2 regions of the Tumebacillus algifaecis genome follow, and region 1 is predicted to be linked to the other one. Evidence: a T-box and tRNA genes for the amino acid it is inferred to sense, from the RefSeq annotation. Region 1 holds a T-box; the other holds one or more tRNA genes.

Region 1 (7,595 bases):
CCCCAAAAGGTCATAGGGTATAGTGAGGAGAACAAGTTGTATGAACGAATTGGAGATTAAAGAGATCATTCGTCAAACGTTAAGTCCGCGCCGCTTTCAGCATGTCAGCGGCGTTGTCGATGCGGCCGATACTTTGGCCCACCGCTACGGCGTGGATGTGGAGAAAGCGCGTCTTGCTGCGTGGATTCACGACTATGCACGTGAATGGCCGGTCGATAAGTGGTACGAAACGGCCAAGCAGCGCGGGATCGATCCGACCTATTTAGAAGTGGCAGAGATGCTGCATGGACCGATCGCCGCCTCGATGATGCCCGAAGTGTTTGGGATTGAGGACGAGGAGATTGCAGACGCTGTGCGCTATCACACCAGTGGGCGGGTCGGGATGACACCGCTTGAAAAAGTGGTCTGTTTAGCAGACTACATCGAGGCTGGTCGGGAATATCCGGCTGTCCACGAACTGCGCAAACAAGCGGAAGTGGACCTTGATCTGGCCCTCGCTTCCGCTTTCGATAACACGATTCGGTTTTTGCTCGACAAAAAACAGCCCATTTTTCCAGTTACGATCTTGGCGCGGAATGAATTGTGGCGTGCGCTGAAGGACAGGCGGACACTTTAACGCGCGGCATCGAATATACTGTATTACCTGTAGTCCCAATCTTATTTAGGAGGCATGTAAATGAGCGATCGAGTCTTGGAATGGGCGCGTTATGCGGCTGACGCTGTCGCAGATAAGAAAGCGAACGATGTGGTGGTTCTTGACATACAAGGGCTGTCGGTGATCGCTGATTATTTTGTAATCTGCAGCGGGAATTCCAACACTCAAGTGCAAGCAATCGCAAAGGGCGTGCGCGAGAAACTTGCCAAACGAGGCATTTTCATCAAAGCGATCGAAGGGTATGATGAAGCTCGTTGGGTTTTGCTTGACTTTGGTGATGTCGTGGTTCACGTGTTCCGCCAAGAGGAACGCGAGTTTTACAACCTGGAGCGCGTCTGGGGGGACGCGAAACAGTTGAGCAATGTGTAAGGAAGGTACGGATCGGTGAGTGAACAAGAACACTTCAGCTACGGGGACTTCGCGCAGTATTATGATCGGCTGATGCAGGATGCCCCATATGATTCGTGGTTGACCTTCTTCGAACAGGCACTGGCGCGGTATGATCTCATGCCGCGCCATATCGCCGATTTGGGCTGTGGCACGGGCACGATTTCGCTCGCACTTTATGAGCAAGGCTACAAAGTGACAGGTGTGGACCTCTCGGAGGACATGCTGGCCCAAGCGGGAGCGAAGCTTACCTCCCACTCTCCACGGCTTCGCTTCCTGTGTCAAGACTTGCGCGAGTTGCATCTGCCAGAAGCGTGCGATCTGGCCGTTTCTTTTTGCGACTCGCTGAATTACATAACGGATGAAGCCGATCTCGGCCAGATCTTTGCGCGCGTGAAGCAACAGCTACGCCCAAACGGCGTGTTTCTGTTCGACATGCACAGCCTCTACAAGCTGCGTGAAAAACTTGGGCAAAATGTGTTTTACGAGGTTGGCGAGGAAGTGACCTACCTTTGGCAAAGCCGATTCGACGAAGCGTCGTCCACTGTGGAATATGACATCACGTTTTTTGCCTTAGAGGATGATGCGGAGCAGTTGTATCGGAGGTTTCATGAATACCACGTACAGCGCGCCTATGAGCTCGACACGGTAAAAAGGTTGCTCAAAGACGCAGGATTTCAAACAGTAGAAGTATATGCGGACTTTTGTTGGGACGTGCCAACAGATTTGACAGAACGCTACTTTTTTGTCGCGAGATAGTGAAAGCGCCCAGTTGTTGTCGGGGCGCTTTTCTGCGTGGTTCGTCCTTCACCCTTTATTCACTGGGCGAATACCCTAGGGGTACGTTAACGGAGAGAGGGTGAACGCCTGGCATGTTTGTACATCTTGTCAAAAAAGGGGAAACGATCTCAGGGATTGGCCGCTCCTATGGGGTGAGCGGTGAGGCCATCGAAAAAGTGAACGGATTGGTCGATGACGCTTTGGTGCCGGGCTGCTCGCTTCTCGTGCCGTCGCCCGTATCCACCACGATGCACACCTATCGGGTGCGCGAAGGGGATACGATCAAAAAGATCGCCAACTCGTTTCGTATGCCGGAGCGCATGGTGCTGGCAGCCAACTTGGTCAGCCTTGAAACGATAAAGCCAGGCCAAATCCTGACGTTGCCTTTGCCAATACTTGAGAAAAAGGAAATCGAGGTCAACATGCGCTGGGAGGTGCAAGAGGAGGACCTTGACCTGTTGACGATCGAGGAGGCGAAAGACAGCGTGTCCACCGTTTCGGTCGCCTATGCGTTGGCCGAAAGCGACGGGAGACTGCGCATGCCTCCGTTGCTCTCTAGACGCTTGCTGGCCGAGACGAGGCGGGTTCAAGCACAGCCGTTGCTATTGACCACGCTGGCCGACGAAGAGAGTGCATCCCGACTGTTTACGCATTTGCCGAGCCGACGCGCCTTTTTCTCCGCCTTGCGCACAGCTATGGAGGAGTACCAGTTTGCGGGCGTCCATTTGGAAATGCCGCAGATGAGTCCGACACTGCGCCCCCTGTTCAATGGATTTATCCGCGAGTTAGGGCTGCGGGTGCGACGCGCAGGAGGCAAACTCTATCTAGGCATTCCAGCACATGGGGCAGATGACCCGGAGCATCCTCGCTATGGCGTGTTCGATGTGCAGTTTTTGAGCCATCATGTCGATCGCGTGGTCTGGAATGCGGATGAGGAGTACGGTCGGCTGGATGGCCCACCGATGTCGTTGGCTCCACTGCATCTGATCAAGCGCACACTGCTGCACGCGCTGACGATGGTGCCGTGCAGGAAGTTGCTGCTCGGACTTCCCTTCTTCGGCTATGACTGGCCGACTCCGTTCCAGCCTGAACAGCTGCCTACGCTGATCCTGCATGGTCTTTATGATGAAGAGGTCCTGCCGCCCAAACAGATCTACTGGGATGAGAAAGCGATGGCACCGATGTTCACCTACAAGAATGAAGCTGGCCAAAATAGGGAAGTCTGGTATGAGGACGTGCGCAGCGTGGCGGCCAAACTGCATGTAGTAACGGAGCTGGGTCTGGCCGGGATCTCCTGCCTGGTACATGGCAGCACGCTGGAAAGCAAATGGAGACTGTTGCAAAATACGTTCACCGTCGCGCGGTATACAGTGTGAAGGGACGGATGTCTCCTGAGAAAGTACAAAAACTAGTTTTGTTTTCGTTGACAAAACGTTTTACGAATGCGTATACTACTAACAACAAGTGACACATTTTGTCGAAAGCAATGGCCAAGATGAGGAATAGTAGTTCGACAAGCTTTTCAGAGAGCCGACGGGTGGTGCGAGTCGGTAAGTTTTGGATCGAATGAACTCGCCTCGGAGCTGCAGCAGGGAATCGCATGATGCGAAGTATTTGTTGCCGTTTCGTCCGCGTTACAGGACGTTAATGAGAGTGCCCTACACGTTGTTACGGCGAGGGTGCTGAATTAGGGTGGTACCACGGGAATGTTAATCCTAACCTCTCGTCCCTAGCGATCAAGCGCTGGGGGTGGGAGGTTTTATTTGTTTTTCCGCTCCTTTTGCGTTCTGAAATCTTAGAAGGAGGGTTCCTCATGAGCGAACGACGCTACGCACCTGCAGAAATCGAACAAAAATGGCAATCTCACTGGGAAGAGACGAATGCTTTCGCAACGGAAAGCGACCCGAACAAACCGTACTACTACGCGCTGGAGCAATTCCCGTACCCGTCGGGCCGCCTGCACATGGGCCATGTCCGCGTGTACACGATCGGCGACGTGGTCGCACGATTTAAGAAGCAGCAAGGCTTCAATGTGCTTCATCCGATGGGGTGGGACGCATTCGGGATGCCTGCGGAAAACTTTGCGATCAAACATGGTGTACATCCAAACGTTTCCACCTATGAGAACATCGAGTTCATGACAAAGCAGCAAAAAGAATTGGGCATTTCCTACGACTGGTCGCGGGAATTGGCGACCTGTTCGCCAGACTACTACAAGTGGACGCAGTGGCTGTTCCAACTGTTCTACGAGCGCGATCTGGCCTATAAAAAGAAAGCGGCGGTCAATTGGTGCCCAGAGTGTTCGACAGTTCTCGCCAACGAACAGGTTGAAGATGGCGGATGCTGGCGTTGCGGCACGGAAGTGGTCAAAAAGGATCTGGAACAGTGGTTCTTCCGGATCACCGAATATGCAGACCGTCTGCGCGGTGACCTCGACAACCTGCCGGGCTGGCCGGATAAAGTCAAGACGATGCAGCGCAACTGGATCGGCAAGAGCACCGGGGCGGATATCACCTTCAAGATCGACGGCAGCGACGAGGCGGTCACCGTATTTACGACGCGCCCGGACACGCTGTTTGGCGTTTCCTACCTGGTGCTGGCACCGGAGCATGAGTTGGTGCAGAAATTGATCGCAGGCCAGCCGCGTGAAGCTGAAATCAAGGCATTTATCGACGAGGTGCGCAAAACATCGGAGATCGAACGCACTTCGACCGACGCGGAAAAGAAAGGCATTCACATCGACGCTTCGGCGCTTCATCCGCTGACGGGTGAGAAATTGCCGATCCTGATCGCCAACTATGTACTGCCCGACTATGGTACCGGCGCGGTGATGGGCGTTCCGGCTCACGATGAGCGCGACTTCGAATTTGCCAGCAAATATGAACTGCCGATCCAAGTCGTCATCGAGCCGGAAAGCGGTGTCCCGAGCGAGTTGAACGCAGCGATCACCGACGATGGGATCATGATCAACTCCGGTGATTTTAACGGACTGCACAACCGCGAGGCGCTGGTGAAGATCGTCGAGCAACTGGAAAGCATGGGCGTGGGCAAGATGACCACCTCCTTCCGCCTGCGCGACTGGCTGATCTCGCGTCAACGCTACTGGGGTGCACCGATCCCGATGATCACGTGCGAAGCTTGCGGAACGGTCCCCGTGCCGAAAGATCAACTGCCTGTACTGCTGCCAGAACAAGTTGACTTTGGCGTGAAAGGCAAATCGCCGCTGGCGACCAATGATGAATTTGTGAATACGACTTGCCCGTCCTGCGGCGGTCCTGCCAAACGGGAAACGGACACGATGGATACGTTTATCGACTCCTCGTGGTACTACCTGCGCTATATCTCCGCACAGGATGATACGGTCGTATTTGACACCGAAGCGGTCAACAAGTGGCTTCCGGTCGATAAATATATCGGCGGCATCGAACATGCTGTCCTGCATCTGCTCTACTCCCGCTTCTTCACCAAGGTGCTGTACGATGCTGGGCTGGTCAACTTTGAAGAGCCGTTCGAAAGCTTGCTGACCCAAGGCATGGTCGTGCTGAACGGTGCGAAGATGTCGAAGTCCAAAGGCAACGTCGTCTCGCCAGAAGAGATCATCGAGAAGTACGGCGCAGACACCGCTCGTGTGTTCATGCTGTTTGCAGCACCGCCCGATCGCGACCTGGAGTGGAGCGATCAAGGGATCGAAGGTGCACACCGCTTCCTCGGCCGCGTATGGCGGATGGTCGAGAGTCATCTCGACATCATTCAGGCGGGCGGCACACCGAACATCGCAGGTGAAGCGGAGAAGAAAATGCGGATGGCGATGCACGCGGCGATCAAAAAGGTCACCGAGGACATTGGCGAACGCTACCAGTTCAATACGGCGATCTCGGCGATCATGGAGTTGGTCAACGCGATCTACGCGTATCCGGAGACGGCCGATGCGGCACTGAAAGCGGAAGCGATCGAGATTGCGGTTCGTCTGCTCTACCCAGCCGCACCGCACATCACGTCTGAGCTGTGGGCTGTGATGGGCAAGCAAGAGTCGCTGATCAAAGTGGAATGGCCGGCGTTTGACGAATCGGCGCTGGTATTGGATGAAATCGAATATGTGGTGCAAATCAACGGGAAAGTCCGTGATAAGCTCGTCTTCCCAGCAGCGGCAACTCGCGAAGAGGTTGAAGCGGCGGTGCTGAACTCGGAAAAAGTTCATGCGCTGGTCGAGGGCAAGACGATCAAGAAAGTCATTGTGGTACCGAACAAACTGGTGAATCTGGTCATCGCATAGTTTGGGAGAAGCCCCTGCAGAGCGGATCTGCAAGGGCTTTTCTTTTCGCGCGGTGGAATTTACCTGAAGGAATTTATACCTGAATGCAGAATAAGTCACGCTATGGAATTCGTTAATCCGGGAGGAATACGCAGAGATGAGTGAATCGAATACATACTACATCAAACAAGTCTGGCGTCAGAAGGGGGACGTTTTGTTCGACCGTATTTCGTTTAAGGAACAGAACAAAGCACAGGAACTCAGCCAGACGACTCGTCCTGTTCTGTTACTGGAACAAAAGGCCAACAGCGGCTCGAACGCCGTGTTTGCGATTGGCCATGTGTCTGAGCCGGTTGTCATTGAAGAAGAGATGACGTTCCCGGGACAGACGGGTGAGTTTTTGTATCATGTCCCGTTTACTTATGACTTTGTACTGGAACACAAACAGAACGGGATCACCCGCGATGAGTTGCAAGAATTGACCGGGCAAAAATTCACCCCGCAGGTGAAAGGCGGCTTGTACGAGATTTCGGCTGACGCGCACGAACAGCTCACCACACTCTTGAAGGCGCGCGCAGGGCAGGCGCCGATCGTGGCGGAGAAAGCTCCGAAAGCAACTGCGAAAGCGACGGCTACATCGACAGCGACTGCGAAGAAGGCGGACAAAGCTTCCACTGTTGTTGCCGACGCTGGTTTGGCTGACCAACTGGGTCAGGCGGTTGCACAATTGCAAGCGCGCAGTGACCTGCGCTTGGTCGTGGAAGCGGGCCAAGTGAGCGCCTTCCCAGCCGCTCTGTTGGCGCTGGAAGATCTGTCTGCCCTGCAGGCGGAGATTCGCAACTATGTGAGCGCAGGCGGTCATGCGGAGCTTGATGTAGCGGCGGCCGAAACGGCAGCAGCAGGCGCTGCACAGTCGCGCTACGCAAACGTCATCAAACTGGTCGAATCGATGGTGCGCGAAGGTAAATATGCGTCGGTGCAGATTCCGACCGTGCAACAGGTCTTCATTGAAGATGCGAAACTTCCGCATCCGTACCAAGCGATCGAGTTGCAAGGCGCACGTGGTCACCACATTTTAGGCACGGACGGCACCTTGTACACGACAGAAGGCAAAGTGGTCCAACATTTCTTAGGTCTTTAATTTACGTGTCAATGAAAAAGCCGCTCCCTCGACTGAGGGGGCGGCTTCTTTCTTATCGTTCACGATTCTTATCTTCATGGCGGTCGATCGCCAGTGTGATCAATTTTTCCAACAGATGGTTATACTGCAATCCGGTGACTTCCCAAAGTTTTGGGTACATCGAGTAGATCGTGAAGCCGGGGAACGTGTTGATCTCATTGATCAAAAACTGCCCCGTCTTGCGGCACAAGAAAAAGTCAACTCGGGAGAGTCCCGAACCGTCGATCGCTTGAAACGCCTTGATAGCGAGGGCGCGAACTTCCTCCGACTGCTCGGGCGTCAGTTCTGCCGGAATGATCATGACCGAGTCGCCATCCACATACTTCGCTTGGTAATCGTAA
Region 2 (7,595 bases), 1.7 Mb from region 1:
ATTTCGAATCAAGGAACAAACGGTCGGTGAGCGCGGAAGATCGAAAGTCTGGATCTTATACTTGGAGGATATCGCCAATTCGGAAATTCTTCAGGAATTGGAGACGAGAATCTCAAAAGTGGATGTGGATGCTTTGATCAATACGGGGGAATTGGCCCAGTATATTGAAGACAATCCGCATTCGCCGTTCCCTCAGTTTATCATGACCGAGCGCCCCGATTCGGCTGTATCCCAGATGTTGCAAGGGCGTTTCGTTGTGATCGTAGACCGTTCTCCCGGCGTGATCATCGCTCCCGCCACCTTTACATCCTTTTTTCAAAGTGTGGATGATTACAGCACGCGCTGGCAGATCGCATCGTTTATTCGACTGCTCCGCTTCACTGCTTTTATGATCGCCATGCTGCTGCCAGCTCTCTACATTGCGGTTATTTCCTTTAACTATGAAATAATCCCGCTTCAATTGTTACTGTCGATCGCCGAATCGAGAGCAAGTGTCCCCTTTCCACCGCTTTTGGAAGCGGTGCTGATGGAGATCACATTGGAAATGATGCGCGAGGCTGGAATTCGGCTTCCTGCGCCGGTCGGACAGACGATCGGCATCGTCGGGGGCATCGTTGTGGGCCAAGCGGCTGTGCAGGCTGGTATTGTCAGCAACATCATGGTGATCATCGTGGCCTCGACTGCGATCGCTTCCTTCATTCTTCCCAGTTACGACATGGGGATGGCCGTCAGGTTGTTGCGCTTCCCGATGATGTTGATGGCTTCGCTGTTTGGTTTTATCGGAATGGTGATCGGATTCATGACCTTGGTTGCCCATCTGATCGCTTTGGAATCGCTCGGGACCCCTTACGGAAGTCCGTTGGCTCCTTTCCGGTGGTCGGATATGAAAGATACGTTCGTCCGACTCCCACTTTGGCAGATGACCGATCGCCCCAAAAGCGCCAGACCGGCTCAGGACAAACGGATGCGCACAAAGCGGCCGAAAGGGGACGAATCATGAACAAATATGCGATGAATGATATCACCTTGATGCAGTACATTTTTCTGATCCAAGGAGCTCAAGTGGGGACCGGGATTTTATCGCTCCCGAGGGTGCTCGCCGAAAAGAGTGGAACGGATGGATGGGTGAACCTTCTCATCGCTTGGGGGATCAATTGCTTGGCCGGCTGGGTCATCTTGCTAACGCTTAGAAAGTACCCAGACTTTGCATTGCCCGACCTGTTCAATTACCTGTTTGGAAAATGGCTAGGAAAGTTGCTTCTTCTTCCTTTGATCGCCTATTTCGCCTTTTTTGGCTGGATCATCATGATCAATTCGATGCTCTTCATCAAAGCATGGTTTTTGCCCAAAACGCCTGGATATTTGATTTTGCTTCTATTTGCGATTCCAGGTTATCTTGTCGTGCGGCATGGACTACGCATTCAAGCCCGATATGCAGAGTTCATTTTTTACTTGATGATGTGGGTGCCCTTAATTTTTCTAGCGACGCTTGAGCATGGACACTGGGTTCATCTGCTTCCCGTGTTAAAAGAAGGTTGGGAGCCCATCCTATTCGGCTTGCCAAAGACGGTGTTCGCTTTTGCTGGACATGAAGTTCTCTTGTTTGTTTACCCGTTCCTGAAGAAAAAACAATATGCTGTTCACGGAATGTTGATTGCGAACACCATTACGATGTTTTTATATCTGTACGTCACCATCATCTGTTTCGTTTTTTACTCACCGGACGAGATCACGTCTTTGAACCAACCTGTGTTGAGCTTGCTCAAGTCGATCGAATTTCGGTTTGTGGAACGGGTTGATATGATCTTTCTGGCGATCTATCTGATCGTGGTGTCAAGGGCATGGAACGCTTACATTTACTGTACCGTTTTTTCCACATGCTTTCTTTTCAAGAAGCAGGATCACAGCTCGCACACCTTTGTCTATTTTGTGTTGGCCATCGTGTGTGTTTATTTGGTGAAGCCGACGTGGATTCAGGCGGAGCATTGGACGACGCTGTTAGGCAATGCTGGGATGGGCATCATGTACGCCTTGCCTGTTCTTCTACTCGTCTATACCTCAGGATTTGAAAAGTACAGGAGGTGGAAAGCCGGATGAGGAGGTTGCTGATCCTATTTGCTGCACTATTATTGTTGACAAAGGGATACAAGGACAAAATCGATATCGAAGACATCTCAATGTCACTGCTGGTCGGAATTGATCTCGATGAAGAAAACAACTTGGTATTTTCATCATCCAGTCCGGTATTCAGCAAAGAATCAAAGGAGAAGGAGGAAGAGTATACAACACAAGCGATCACGCTGCGAGAATCGAGGGATGAAGACGACAAAACAGTGATGGCTTTAACCACCGGAGGAAAAACACAAGTTCTGCTGATCGGAAAACGCGTGATGCAGCAAAAGGACTGGTTTAAATTGCTCTCGACCTATTTGCGGGATCCCAAAAACACGCTGAATGTGCGGATCGTGATGGTGGACGGGCTTTCCTCCGAAGTCCTACAATATGCGCCAAAGGATAAACCGCGTCTCCCGCTCTATCTGTTAAAGCTGATCGATACAGCTACGAAACGCAATATTAGCGTGAAAACAACGCTCCAAGATCTCCGACGCGTCACTCTTGAAAAGGGGATGACCGCAACCGTCGCCGAAATGCGCAAAGAGGGGAGGTTATTCGTTATCGGCTCTGCTCTGCTCGATGAGGAGGGAAAGTACAAGCTTTCAATCGGGGAAGAAGAGAACCGATTGCTTCGAATCCTGCAACATCAGACGAAAGGGGAATTTCAATTTACATATAGAGCTGCCGATCGACCGCGTGGAGAGATTTTCCCTGCAAATGCATACAGTTTTTCTACCGAGAACATAAGTGTGAAGACGAAGACAAATTATGCGGACAACAAGTTCAAATTCGACATCCATGTAAAAATGCGAGTGGTGTTGGCGGAACTGATGTTTCCGATCGATGTGAGGAAAGAGGAAACAAAGCTGACGCGGGAGATCGAACAGCAGTTTGAAAAAAAGTTCGACATGTTCATCGATAAAGTTCTAAAAGCGAAGATCGATCCGATCGGACTTGGACTATATGCGCGCGCATTTGAATATGAGCACTGGAAACCTGTACAGAAGCGCTGGGGAGAAACTCTCGCGAAGGCGGATGTGAACGTGAAGGTTAAAGTGGAGATTGCCGCGATGGGGACTACAAAATAGGAGGAAAAGAGATTTGGAATTCACCCTCGACCACTAGGTGAGCGATGGTCGGATGTGCAAGCATTTGAGATCAAGTGAGGGGTTCACTCAGGAGACTTTCATGCCGGTGCAAAGAGGAGCAATCGATGATTCCGCCAACTTTCGATTGATGTCGGCGGAACCATCGATTCTTCAAGCATTGTTACACCTCTAGCACCTCTATAGAGTCAATTACCTGAAGCAAAGGTGCAGCTTCTGAGTCATCACTGCCAAATATTTTCTCACCATAGTAAATGACTCTGATTGCAATCCACCGTAAGATTGACATCGCTAAATTGAGAACACCGATTCGCCAAAGAATAAAGAGAAAAATGCAAAAAAGAATCAATTTGAACGGGTTTATGCCGAACCAAAGAGAAATAAGAAGTATCAAAATTCCACCACCAATAAGATAAAGCACAATTCCACCTCCCCATAAACATATATATTATCATAATTTTTAAATAAAACCAATTAAGTAATTGTTGAACAGATCACCTGTCCTTGCGTGACCATATTCCGACTACGCATAGTATCGCAAATAATAAAATTCGCCAACTATACCAACTAAAAGCAATGCAAGAATAAGTAAGAACAATTTTTTCGATGTATAGTAATATGCAAAAACGACAACAAAGTAGGACACTAGAATTGGTATCCCAAAAATATAAAGATTATAAAGAAGCAGAATTCCCGTCTCTTCGACAGTATACGCAGTGTAGCCTACGATTGCCCCATAAATCACCAGCAAAATAAAACCTAGTTTCAACTCTTCTTTCATACTACCACCCCCCTGATTAACTCTGGATAGACCCCAAACGACGCAAAAAACCGACAGGATTGCTCCTATCGGCGTGAGTAACGGTTTCCAAGTAAGACAGCAGTGAGACGAAAAGTGCCTCGATCCTTGCTATGTAAGAGATGGCGGAGAGGACAGGATTCGAACCTGCGTGGGGTTGCCCCCTAACGGTTTTCAAGACCGCCCCGTTATGACCACTTCGGTACCTCTCCATGTGTGTGAAAATAGAAAATGGTGCGGTCGAGAAGACTCGAACTTCCACGGGTTGCCCCACACGCCCCTCAAGCGTGCGTGTCTGCCATTCCACCACGACCGCATATCGAAAGTATACTATAAAATTGAATGGAGCGGAAGACGGGATTCGAACCCGCGACCCTCGCCTTGGCAAGGCGATGCTCTACCCCTGAGCCACTTCCGCATGTAAGGTGCTGACTAAGGTGTCAGCTTCCCTGAAGATGAGTGGTGAGCCATGAAGGACTTGAACCTTCGACCCACTGATTAAAAGTCAGTTGCTCTACCAACTGAGCTAATGGCTCCTGTCGTGCTACTATATATCATGGAAACCTGAACCGCGTCGTGAAGCGAGCATGTCGCCTCCGACAAAAGCTAATATATCACTTTGACTTTTCTTATGCAATACTTTTCGCTAAAAAAATTGCGTCCAATTTTTGCTGGTGAAGAAAAAGAGCCCCGCACGGGTCGGGGCCCCAATTCTTACCTCACCTGCACCTTACACCGTAATTTCTTGCACACCTTCTGCCGGAATGATCAGGGTCGGTTCGGTTTTCGATTGAATTTCTTCAGCGGTGTGGCCCGGTGCCACTTCGCGCAGAACGAGACCTGCGTCGGTCACGTCAAGCACGGCGAGGTCGGTGATGATCCGATGCACGACACCACGGCCCGTCAGCGGGAGTTTGCACTCGTTTAAGATCTTCGCTTCGCCATGTTTGTTCGTATGCTCCATCGTCACGATCAGACGCTTCGCTCCGTGGACGAGGTCCATCGCACCGCCCATGCCTTTGACCATTTTGCCTGGGATCATCCAGTTGGCCAGATCCCCATTTTCCGATACTTCCATCGCGCCAAGGATCGCGATGTCGATGTGTCCGCCACGGATCATTGCAAACGACTCGGCGGAAGAGAAGAATGCAGAGCCCGGAATGGTCGTCACAGTCTCTTTCCCTGCGTTGATCAGGTCCGCATCCACTTCATCTTCGGTCGGATACGGGCCGATGCCAAGCAAGCCGTTTTCCGATTGCAAAACGACGTTCAGACCCTCTGGAATATGATTGGCCACCAAGGTCGGAATGCCGATGCCGAGGTTGACATAGAAGCCATCTTGAATTTCTTGCGCTGCACGTTGAACGATTTGGTCACGAGTCAATGCCATTTGTAAGCTCCCCTTTCAGATCCGTTTGATTACCCTTGACGTGTGGTGCGGCGCTCAATGCGCTTCTCGTGCTTCCCGAGCACGACACGCTGAACATAGACGCTCGGGGTATGGATTTGATCCGGGTCCAGTTCGCCTACTTCGACGATCTCTTCCACTTCCGCGATGGTGATCTTGCCTGCCGTTGCCATCATCGGGTTGAAGTTCTGCGTGGATTTGCGATAGATCAAGTTGCCCATCTTATCGGCCTTCCACGCTTTGACGATCGCAAAATCAGCGTGGAGCGGGTACTCGAGGATGTATTCTTTGCCGTCGATCACGCGCGTTTCTTTGCCTTCTGCGATCGGCGTACCAACGCCCGCCGGGGTGAAGAAGGCACCGATGCCTGCACCGCCAGCACGGCAACGTTCGGCCAGCGTCCCCTGCGGCACCAGTTCCACTTCCAATTCGCCCGAGAGGAATTGGCGCTCGAACTCTTTATTTTCACCGACGTAGGAGGCGATCATCTTTTTGATCTGCTTGTTTTGCAACATCAAACCGAGGCCCCACTCATCGACGCCGCAGTTGTTGGAGATGACGGTGAGGTCTTTTACGCCTTTATCGCGCAGTGCAAGGATCAAATTCTCCGGGATGCCGCACAGACCAAAACCGCCTGCCATGATGGTGGCGCCGTCTTGGATATCTGCAATGGCTTCTTGTACACTGTCATAGACTTTGTTAATCACGGTTGTTACCTCCTTTATGTATGTCCCTTCTTGCTCATAACTTTAGGGCTAGTAAGCTTTTTGACACATGTGATGTATGAATTCGCTTTCACATCTAGCACTTCCTTCCCTATCATAGCGGAATTTGGCGGGAAAAGCCAAAGAAACTGCCCCTTTTCGGAGCAGTTTCACTCGATTTCCACCTCGTCTTCATCGATCGGTGCCGTGATTCCGATATTCATCGTGCCACTCATTTCTTGAATGTGCAGGGCATGAACGTGGTAGACGAGCTTTTTAATGTTCGTCGGGCGCTGTTTTTGCTTGATCTGCTTTTGTAGGCTTTGGTTTTCCCGCTCCAGCGCTTCGATTCTTCGCTGCAGCTGAAGAATCGCTTCCCAGGTGTTCCACTCCACCGTCTTCACCACGCTTTTTCGGCTTCTGCCGAACGACTTGGTTTTTTCCGATGTTAAGCATGGCATGCTCCATACTGGTGATGTTCAATTCTTTGAGATCAAAGATGACTTTTAGCTTCATCGGGGCAGGACCACGATTTTTTGGTAAGGCATATCCACACCATCACGATCATCAACCTGTGTCTTCGTTTCGATCTGGTTGTCTTCGCCGATCGATTGACCATACCCTTGATTAAACGACGCTTTGGAACGCACGATCGTTTTAACGCTAGGACCGATGTTCACAAAGGAGTTCATGACATGATTGACTTTTACCATACTCATGTTGATCTGGATTGGCATTTGCGTCACCTCAATAACGACGGTAGCTTCGTGATCGTCGTATCACGGCTTGGCGCGTCGATTTTGTCACGGTCGTCCAGCTTGGCTCGGAGCTCTTTTTGCGTGTTGCCGTCGCCGATCAACTGGCCGTACCCCATATTGTGTTTGGAGTTGTTTTTAAAATCGCTCAGCAAGTTTTGGCCGACATTCATCGCCGACGCATTTTCGATATTGTGCACTTTTATGTTGAAAATGTTGATCGTAAAGGACATCGCTACCACCTCTTTTTCCCGTACTGTTACGGTATGAACTAGCTCGAAAACTGGTGCCCGTCTATAAAAAAACTACGTGATTTTGTCGGAAGTGGTTGATGTATTCGCAACAGAAAAAGAAAACGGTCGTCACCATGGACGACCGTTTTCATGAGGCTTTAAATGAAGAACCTGCGCCGTCTGATGGACAGGAGACAGTATCGAGATAGATGATCAGCAAAAAACAGGTATCACATCGAGACCGAAACGCGCAACACAGCAACGGTAGCTCTATTTGATCTGAATTTGAGTTACCTAGCACACAAGCCTTTCCAAATAGAAGGGATTTCGCATAATTTATTGGAGCAACAAAAAAGGGGGTAACAACGTGTACGGACAATTTGGTGGGTTTACTCGATGGGCAGTTGTCTTTCTGATCATCTTTGTGCTGTTCATCCTGATCATTCCGGTCGATGGTGGCGCATACTAAGGCTTC

What was found. The T-box of region 1 lies ahead of leuS (leucine--tRNA ligase). A T-box ahead of a tRNA ligase gene usually reads a tRNA of that ligase, here a tRNA-Leu.
Region 2: it encodes a tRNA-Leu, which carries the amino acid that the T-box ahead of leuS (leucine--tRNA ligase) is inferred to sense. The anticodon was not compared.

The regions. Positions count from the first base shown of each region.
Region 1 covers NZ_CP022657.1:1,623,158-1,630,752, forward strand. Annotated here, with positions in the region: gene nadD (nicotinate-nucleotide adenylyltransferase) at 1-60, shown strand, start outside; gene yqeK (bis(5'-nucleosyl)-tetraphosphatase (symmetrical) YqeK) at 41-616, shown strand; gene rsfS (ribosome silencing factor) at 677-1,024, shown strand; gene CIG75_RS07075 (class I SAM-dependent DNA methyltransferase) at 1,040-1,801, shown strand; gene CIG75_RS07080 (LysM peptidoglycan-binding domain-containing protein) at 1,915-3,198, shown strand; T-box leader at 3,306-3,556, shown strand; gene leuS (leucine--tRNA ligase) at 3,636-6,095, shown strand; gene CIG75_RS07090 (hypothetical protein) at 6,232-7,215, shown strand; gene CIG75_RS07095 (D-alanine--D-alanine ligase) at 7,268-7,595, opposite strand, start outside.
Region 2 covers NZ_CP022657.1:3,325,555-3,333,149, forward strand. Annotated here, with positions in the region: gene CIG75_RS14365 (spore germination protein) at 1-1,000, shown strand, start outside; gene CIG75_RS14370 (GerAB/ArcD/ProY family transporter) at 997-2,097, shown strand; gene CIG75_RS14375 (Ger(x)C family spore germination C-terminal domain-containing protein) at 2,094-3,203, shown strand; gene CIG75_RS14385 (hypothetical protein) at 3,745-4,002, opposite strand; tRNA gene CIG75_RS14390 (tRNA-Ser) at 4,144-4,232, opposite strand; tRNA gene CIG75_RS14395 (tRNA-Leu) at 4,253-4,336, opposite strand; tRNA gene CIG75_RS14400 (tRNA-Gly) at 4,364-4,438, opposite strand; tRNA gene CIG75_RS14405 (tRNA-Lys) at 4,481-4,556, opposite strand; gene CIG75_RS14410 (CoA transferase subunit B) at 4,751-5,410, opposite strand; gene CIG75_RS14415 (CoA transferase subunit A) at 5,440-6,132, opposite strand; gene gerPC (spore germination protein GerPC) at 6,303-6,539, opposite strand; gene CIG75_RS14425 (hypothetical protein) at 6,645-6,869, opposite strand; gene CIG75_RS14430 (spore germination protein) at 6,875-7,120, opposite strand.